Linked DNA regions of Dehalococcoides mccartyi CG5. Each later gene encodes a partner of the first gene's protein in a complex. Links are inferred from orthologs where the notes say so. Each region holds a gene or a part of one and is shown in the gene's direction. Other genes may lie near its edges.

Region 1 (3,219 bases):
AGCAATCCCATCATCGGTTCATCAGCCGAGGCTATAGATCTGGCCGAAGACCGCCGCCGTTTTGAACGCCTGCTATCCGAGATGGGCATTCCTCAAGCACCGGGGGCCGGCATAACCAGTCTGGACGAGGCTCTCAGCATAGCCGACAGTATTGGCTACCCGGTGGTAGTCCGCCCAAGTTACGTACTAGGTGGACGGGCTATGGAAATAGTCAGTGATGCATCCGACCTTGTACGCTACATGAGCGCCGCCATAGAGCTGAATACCGGACACCCCATACTGATAGATAAATATCTGGTGGGCAAGGAAGTGGAAGTAGACGCCATTGCAGACGGGGAAACCGTGTTTATCCCCGGCGTTATGGAGCATATTGAACGGGCAGGCGTCCATAGCGGAGACTCCATGGCAGTTTACCCCACCCAAAACCTGAATGAACATGATTTGGCGACCATTACAGACTATACTATTCGCATCGGCAAAGCCCTGAACGTACGCGGGCTTATGAATATCCAGTTTGTAGTCTCCAAAGACCCCGAAGGGGGAGATAATATAGTATATGTACTGGAGGTAAATCCCAGAGGCTCACGAACTGTCCCTTTCCTCTCAAAAGTAACTGGTGTACCCATGGTGGACATAGCTGTAAATGTTATGCTGGGTAAAACTATAAACGAACAGGGCTATCAAAACGGTATTATGCCTAATACGGATTTGGTAGCCATAAAAGCCCCTGTCTTCTCCATGGCAAAGCTGGTGGGGGTGGATACATACCTTGGGCCGGAAATGAAATCCACCGGCGAAGTAATGGGAGTAGACCACACCTTCAATAAAGCTCTGGTAAAAACCTTGCAGGCGGCATCTATAATGCTGCCCGAAACAGGCACTCTCCTATTCAGCATAGCTGACCGTGACAAGGCCGAAGCCCTGCCCCTTATCCGTACCCTGCATGGGCTGGGATATAATTTCTATGCTACCGAAGGCACTGCCGCCATGATAACCGCCGCCGGTATAACAGTTAAGCAGATAAGCAAGAAACTGGACGAGGGTCACCCCAATATTGTGGATATTATCCGTAACGGCACAGTCTGCGGAGTGATAAATACCATGACCGGTGGCAGAGTACCCCTGCGGGACGGTTTTTATATCCGCCGGGCAGCCGCCGAACGCAAAGTGCCTTGCTTTACCTCTATGGATACCGCCAAAGCCGCTGTGGAAGCTCTGGCAAACGGCAACCGCCAGATAACAGTCTTGCCCTTAAATGAATACCGCCAGGGCAAAAGCGGCAGTTAGGAAAATATAGTGACGACTACCCAGCTAAACCAGCTTTCAGCCGGTGTAATTGAAAATGAAGAGGTCATGCCCGGCATCTGCCTGATGTGGCTTGAAGCACCCGAAATAGCCGCCGTTGCCAGCCCGGGGCAGTTTGTAATGCTATCCTGCGGCGGTGAAAACCTGCTCAGGCGGCCTATTTCCATCTACCAGTGCCTCAGGGAAACAGGGCTTATCGCCCTGATGTATGCAGTGGTAGGCAGCGGCACAAACTGGCTCAGCAAACTCCAAACCGGAGACAGCCTTTCGGTACTGGGGCCTTTGGGCAACGGGTTCAGGATAAGCGAACAAAGCCGACACCTGCTTCTGCTGGGAGGAGGACTGGGTATAGCCCCTCTCCGTTTTCTGGCAGACGAAGCCTTGAAGCAGGGCAAACGGGTCAGCCTGATACAGGGGGCCAAAACCGAGCTTCAGGTTTGCCCCGCCCACCTGCTTCCGGAAGAAGCCAGTTGCCATATTACCACTGAAAACGGGGCTATGGGCAGAAAAGGGCTTATCACCCGCCATCTGGCGGAGTTTCTGGCGGATGCAGACCAGATAATAGCCTGCGGACCTATGCCCATGCTGAAAGCCCTTTCCAAGGAAAGCGGACTTACCCAAAAAGACGTGCAGGTTTCACTGGAAGTACGTATGGCCTGCGGTCTGGGTATCTGCTACGGCTGTGCTGTAAAAACCACCAAAGGTATGAAAACTGTCTGTCACGACGGGCCGGTATTTGATATACAGGATATCTATTGGGACGAAGTCAAGATATAAAACTGCTCTTCCAGTAAATGTACAACCGAAAAGGGGCTTTAAAGCCCCTTTTATCATTTCACATATATTTTAAACTTTTAATTAGCCCTTGTGCTGGATAAGCGAAAGAAACTCTGCTCTGGCAGCGGGTGACTTATGGAAACTACCGCGAAGTGCCGAGGTTATCACCCGGCTGCCGGGCTTTTTGATGCCCCGCATCACCATGCACATGTGTTCGGCCTCTATCACTACGGCCACTCCGTCACATTTAAGCCCGTCCATAATAGCGTCCGCAATCTGGGTGGCCATGCGTTCCTGTATCTGGGGGCGTTTGGCATAAATTTCAACCACTCTGGCAAGCTTGCTTATTCCTACTACCCGCCCGTCAATGTTGGGGATATAACCTATATGGACTACCCCCGAAAAGGGCAGAAGGTGATGCTCGCACATAGAGTAAAAAGGTATATCTTTTACAATAACCATCTCGCGGTGGCCAAGTTCGTATCCAACCCGCAAAACTTCTGCCGGGTCTTGGTTCATACCTGAAAACAGCTCAGTATACATCTGGGCTACCCGTCTGGGAGTTTCTTTGAGCCCCTCCCTATCCGGGTCTTCGCCAATAGCTACCAGAATATTTTGTACCGACTGTTTTATTGCCTGTTCATCAAACATTTTACCAATTCTCCAGAATTATTGAGCCGACAGCCTACCAGCCCAGTACTTTTTCCACTGCCCCAAGGCTGGCTTCGGTTTCGGAAAAACCTCCCGCCCCTTTTATAGCAATATCACTGTCCTTCAGGCCGTTTCCGGTAACTACACAGACTATCTGGCTTGCGGAAAAATCCTGACCGCCCTTTATCCGTTTTATCAGCCCGGCCAAGGGTGCGGCGGAAGCAGGTTCGCCAAAAATACCGGCAGAAGCCATTTTATGATAAGCGGCCATTATTTCAGCATCTGAAACCATATCTATCAGCCCGACTGATTCATCTCTGGCTTCTTCGGCCTTTTTCCAAGAAGCAGGGTTGCCGATGCGGATAGCAGTGGCCAGTGTTTCAGGCTCGGCAATGGCGTGACCGCGTACAATGGGAGCAGCCCCTTCAGCCTGAAAGCCCATCATTTTGGGAAGTGAAGCTGCTTTGCCCAACTGGTGGTATTCTT
Region 2 (3,143 bases), 140 kb from region 1 along the record:
GTACGTGGACAATCTGAAAAAAACCGCTTTCCGGTATGGATGTGCCTGTGGCAAGGTTAGCGGTGATAATAAATTTGCTTAACTGGTCAGCCAAAATGCCGCAAGCGGTGCTGACAAAAAATACTAATCCCCTGGTCATTAACCCCCAACCCTTTTAAACCTGATTTAGTAAGACTTAGCTGATTTGGACTTGCACTGCATACACAGTCTGGCCTGTGGCAAAGCCTCAAGTCTGGCAGGGTCTATCGGCTCTTTGCACATTTCGCACAAGCCGTAAATACCCCGGGTATATTTATCCAGGGCATACTCAGTTTCGGCAATCTGGTCAAGCAGTTTCTTTTCCATAGCCAGCCCATTTTCAAGGTCGGCTGTTTCGGTTGCCTCTTCTTCACGTTTGCCAAAAGGGCTTCCTTCACGCCGGTCTTCGGATACACGTAAAGCACGCATTTGTTCAATCTGGTCAGTCAGCCTTTTAAGGTCAGCCTCCAGGCGTGAACGATATATCGGGCTTAATCCACTATTTTTCTTTGCCACCATCGGGTCCTCCTGGTTGCTATGATAACTTCGGGTATGCTTCGGTAATGTGCCGGTTTGCCGAAAATTCCGAATGAGAAACTTAAATCCGGTTTTTAACTTAGCATTCGGGAAGAAGCCCGCCTGAAATCTGCCCGGCCTCTCCGCTATGCGTAAAAAACAAACTACCCAAGCGGGATTTTTTATATCCCCTAATAACAACAAAGCCAAAACAGGAGGTGTTTCGCTTCATGGTTTCAGTGTAGTCTATAAAACCCAAATAAGCAAGATAAAATATTAGTGCATAGCTTTGAAGGAGATGTTGTGTTCTGCCGTCTCCAAGCCTTATAATCTTGGGCGTATGGCTGAACTTAATTTAAATGTAGACATCGCCCCTTACAATCCCCGCCAGCTCAGGCTTTCAAACCCTGTTATGGCGGCTTCCGGAACTTTCGGCTATGGTGACGAATACCCCCACCTGTTTGACCGCAACCGTCTGGGTGCCATTGTCTGCAAGGCTACCACCCTGAAACCGCGGGAGGGAAACCCCCAGCCGCGCATAGCCGAAACCCCTAACGGCATGCTGAATTCTATAGGACTGCAAAATATGGGGGTAGAGGCGGTTATCCGTGACAAAGCACCCCAGTGGTATACCTGGGATGTGCCTGTGATAGTAAACATTGCCGCCGAGAGTATAGAAGACTATGCCGAACTTGCCCGCCGTTTGGACAAAGTGCCCGGGGTAAGCGGTATAGAGGTAAATATCAGCTGTCCCAATGTAAAGTGCGGCTGTATAGAGTTTGGCTCTTCTCCCGAATCTGCCGCCAGAGTGACTGACGTAGTCAGGAATGCTACTACCCTGCCTCTTATCGTAAAACTTACCCCCAATACCAGCAGCATTACCGAACTGGCTAAGGCGGTGGCAGATGCCGGGGCAGATGCGATTTCACTTATAAACACCCTTCGGGGTATGCGCATAGATATCAAAAAACGGCGTCCCGTGTTGGGTAACCATACCGGAGGGCTCTCAGGCCCGGCTATAAAACCGGTGGCTATCAGCATGGTATATCAGGTAGCGGGTGCGGTAAACGTACCGGTTATCGGGGGGGGAGGCATTATGAATGCTGAAGATGCTCTGGAGTTCCTGATGGCCGGGGCAACTGCAATTCAGATAGGCACTGCCAATTTGGTCAACCCGCGCGCCCCCATGGATATACTTGAAGGGCTGGAAGCCTATGCCAAAGCTGAGGGGTTAAAGAGCATAAGGGAAATAGTAGGGGTAGCCAGAGGCTAGTTTATTTATCTGCCAGCATCTGACCCAGTTCATAAGCCTTCTTGAGGGTATCGGACTGGGACTGGATAGCACCCAGATTGTCCACTCCGCTTACCAGCAGTTCGTATGAATATTTTATATTCAGTACTGCAAAGAAAGACCTCATGGTAGCTCTGGCACCTTCAAAAACCTCACCGTTTTTCATGCCGCCGGTTGCCATAAACATACCCTTGCGTTCACGCTCATCACCCAAGGGGGAGGCTTTCAGTTTGTACTTGCGTGCCCAGAGTGACTGGCAGCGGTCTATCATAACCTTAAGTTGTGAGCTGACACCCATAAAGTGGATAGGGCTGGAAACTATTATGCGGTCAGCCTTTTCCATCTGGCTTATTACTTCGTCCATATCATCGCGGTAACGGCACTCACCGGTATAAAAACAGTCATCACAGGCAGGGCAGTGACCTATAGTCAGGTCTGACAGGTAAATAATATGGGTTTCCGCCCCTTTGTCTTTGGCACCCTTTATAGCTTCGTGCAGCAGGGTGTCGCTGTTGCCTCCCAAACGGGGACTGCCTGATAAACCCAGTACTCTCATTTCAGTATCTCCCGTATATGTTTCATGGCTATATCCTGATGGGATTTCATAACTGCTTCGGCGGCGGTTTCATGGTGGTCATACCCCAGCAGGTGGAGTACCCCGTGAATCAGCAAAAAGGCTAGTTCATGGTTGACGCTGTGGCCGGCAGCACCAGCCTGAAGCTCCGCCTGCGGATAAGAGATTATCACTTCTCCCAAATGGGTGGCTTCATCAGGAGGGGTGGGAAAATCATCCGGTGCGGTCAGGTTTTCGGGGTTTTCCTCCAGCATATAAAACGAAAGCACATCTGTAGGTTCATCAAGCTGGCGGTATTTACAGTTGAGTTCTTTTATTTCTTCCTGCCCGGTAATAACAATACCCAGTTCCGAACTTGGGTCTGCGGCCTGGGCTTTAAGGGTTTCAGAGGCTATTTTTTTTAGAAATTGGGCGGATACCAGTTTTTTAAAAGGCGGTTTAACTATTATATTTATTTCCATATGTCTAAATAATATCACAGCCCCAAAAGGGGCACAATCGGGGTTTAAAGGAGAGCTTGTTTTAAAGCGGCTTTTGTTGAAAGCGAATACATGCTATAATGCTGGTTCAGTTTGTATAAAATTACGGAGTAAATATAATGGCTTGTAAAACCGAGAAGATTGAAAATACCAAAACCGCTCAGGAACTGCCTGACCTGAAGACTTTTATGACCGGCGTAAACAAAAAAGACAAGGTCAGCGGTCTGAAGATCCACTTTGCTTTCTGCAACCGTAAACGCCACGG

What was found.
Region 2: the proteins of X794_RS04860 (region 1) and X794_RS05670 are in contact, whole or in part, in a crystal structure (PDB 5UE9), measured with the Lactococcus lactis proteins. The link is inferred for Dehalococcoides mccartyi CG5 from one-to-one orthologs. Residues at the interface, in WP_023189152.1 of Lactococcus lactis: Leu4, Gln5, Ala47, Ser48, Met49, Leu50, Leu51, Arg52, Arg53, Met95, Leu98, Arg223, Met224, Ala225, Cys226, Ile228, Gly229, Ala230, Cys231, Tyr232, Ala233, Val235, Glu236, His237, Asn243, His244, Ala245, Lys247, Glu250; in WP_025017116.1 of Lactococcus lactis: Gly25, Phe27, Phe29, Glu32, Tyr33, Lys35, Tyr36, Lys48, Phe56, Thr60, Pro61, Arg62, Val63, Ala64, Glu65, Thr66, Ala67, Ser68, Gly69, Met70, Ile74, Gln77, Pro223, Glu251, Phe274, Ala275, Pro277, Phe278.

What each region holds. Positions count from the first base shown.
Region 1 is NZ_CP006951.1:920,652-923,870, forward strand. Bases 295-3,189 are described here. They hold X794_RS04860 (dihydroorotate dehydrogenase electron transfer subunit), read left to right. Parts: upstream 295-1,296; coding sequence 1,297-2,082; downstream 2,083-3,189. Other genes in these bases: carB (carbamoyl-phosphate synthase large subunit), read left to right, coding at 295-1,287; folE (GTP cyclohydrolase I FolE), read right to left, coding at 2,164-2,733; thrC (threonine synthase), read right to left, coding at 2,768-3,189. Also shown: more of carB, read left to right, coding at 1-294; more of thrC, read right to left, coding at 3,190-3,219.
Region 2 is NZ_CP006951.1:1,063,517-1,066,659, reverse strand. Bases 1-2,819 are described here. They hold X794_RS05670 (dihydroorotate dehydrogenase), read left to right. Parts: upstream 1-832; coding sequence 833-1,807; downstream 1,808-2,819. Other genes in these bases: ybeY (rRNA maturation RNase YbeY), read right to left, coding at 2,378-2,819; X794_RS05665 (flavodoxin family protein), read right to left, coding at 1,809-2,381; X794_RS05675 (TraR/DksA family transcriptional regulator), read right to left, coding at 166-537; lspA (signal peptidase II), read right to left, coding at 1-139. Outside these bases: more of ybeY, read right to left, coding at 2,820-2,860; X794_RS07385 (hypothetical protein), read left to right, coding at 2,998-3,143.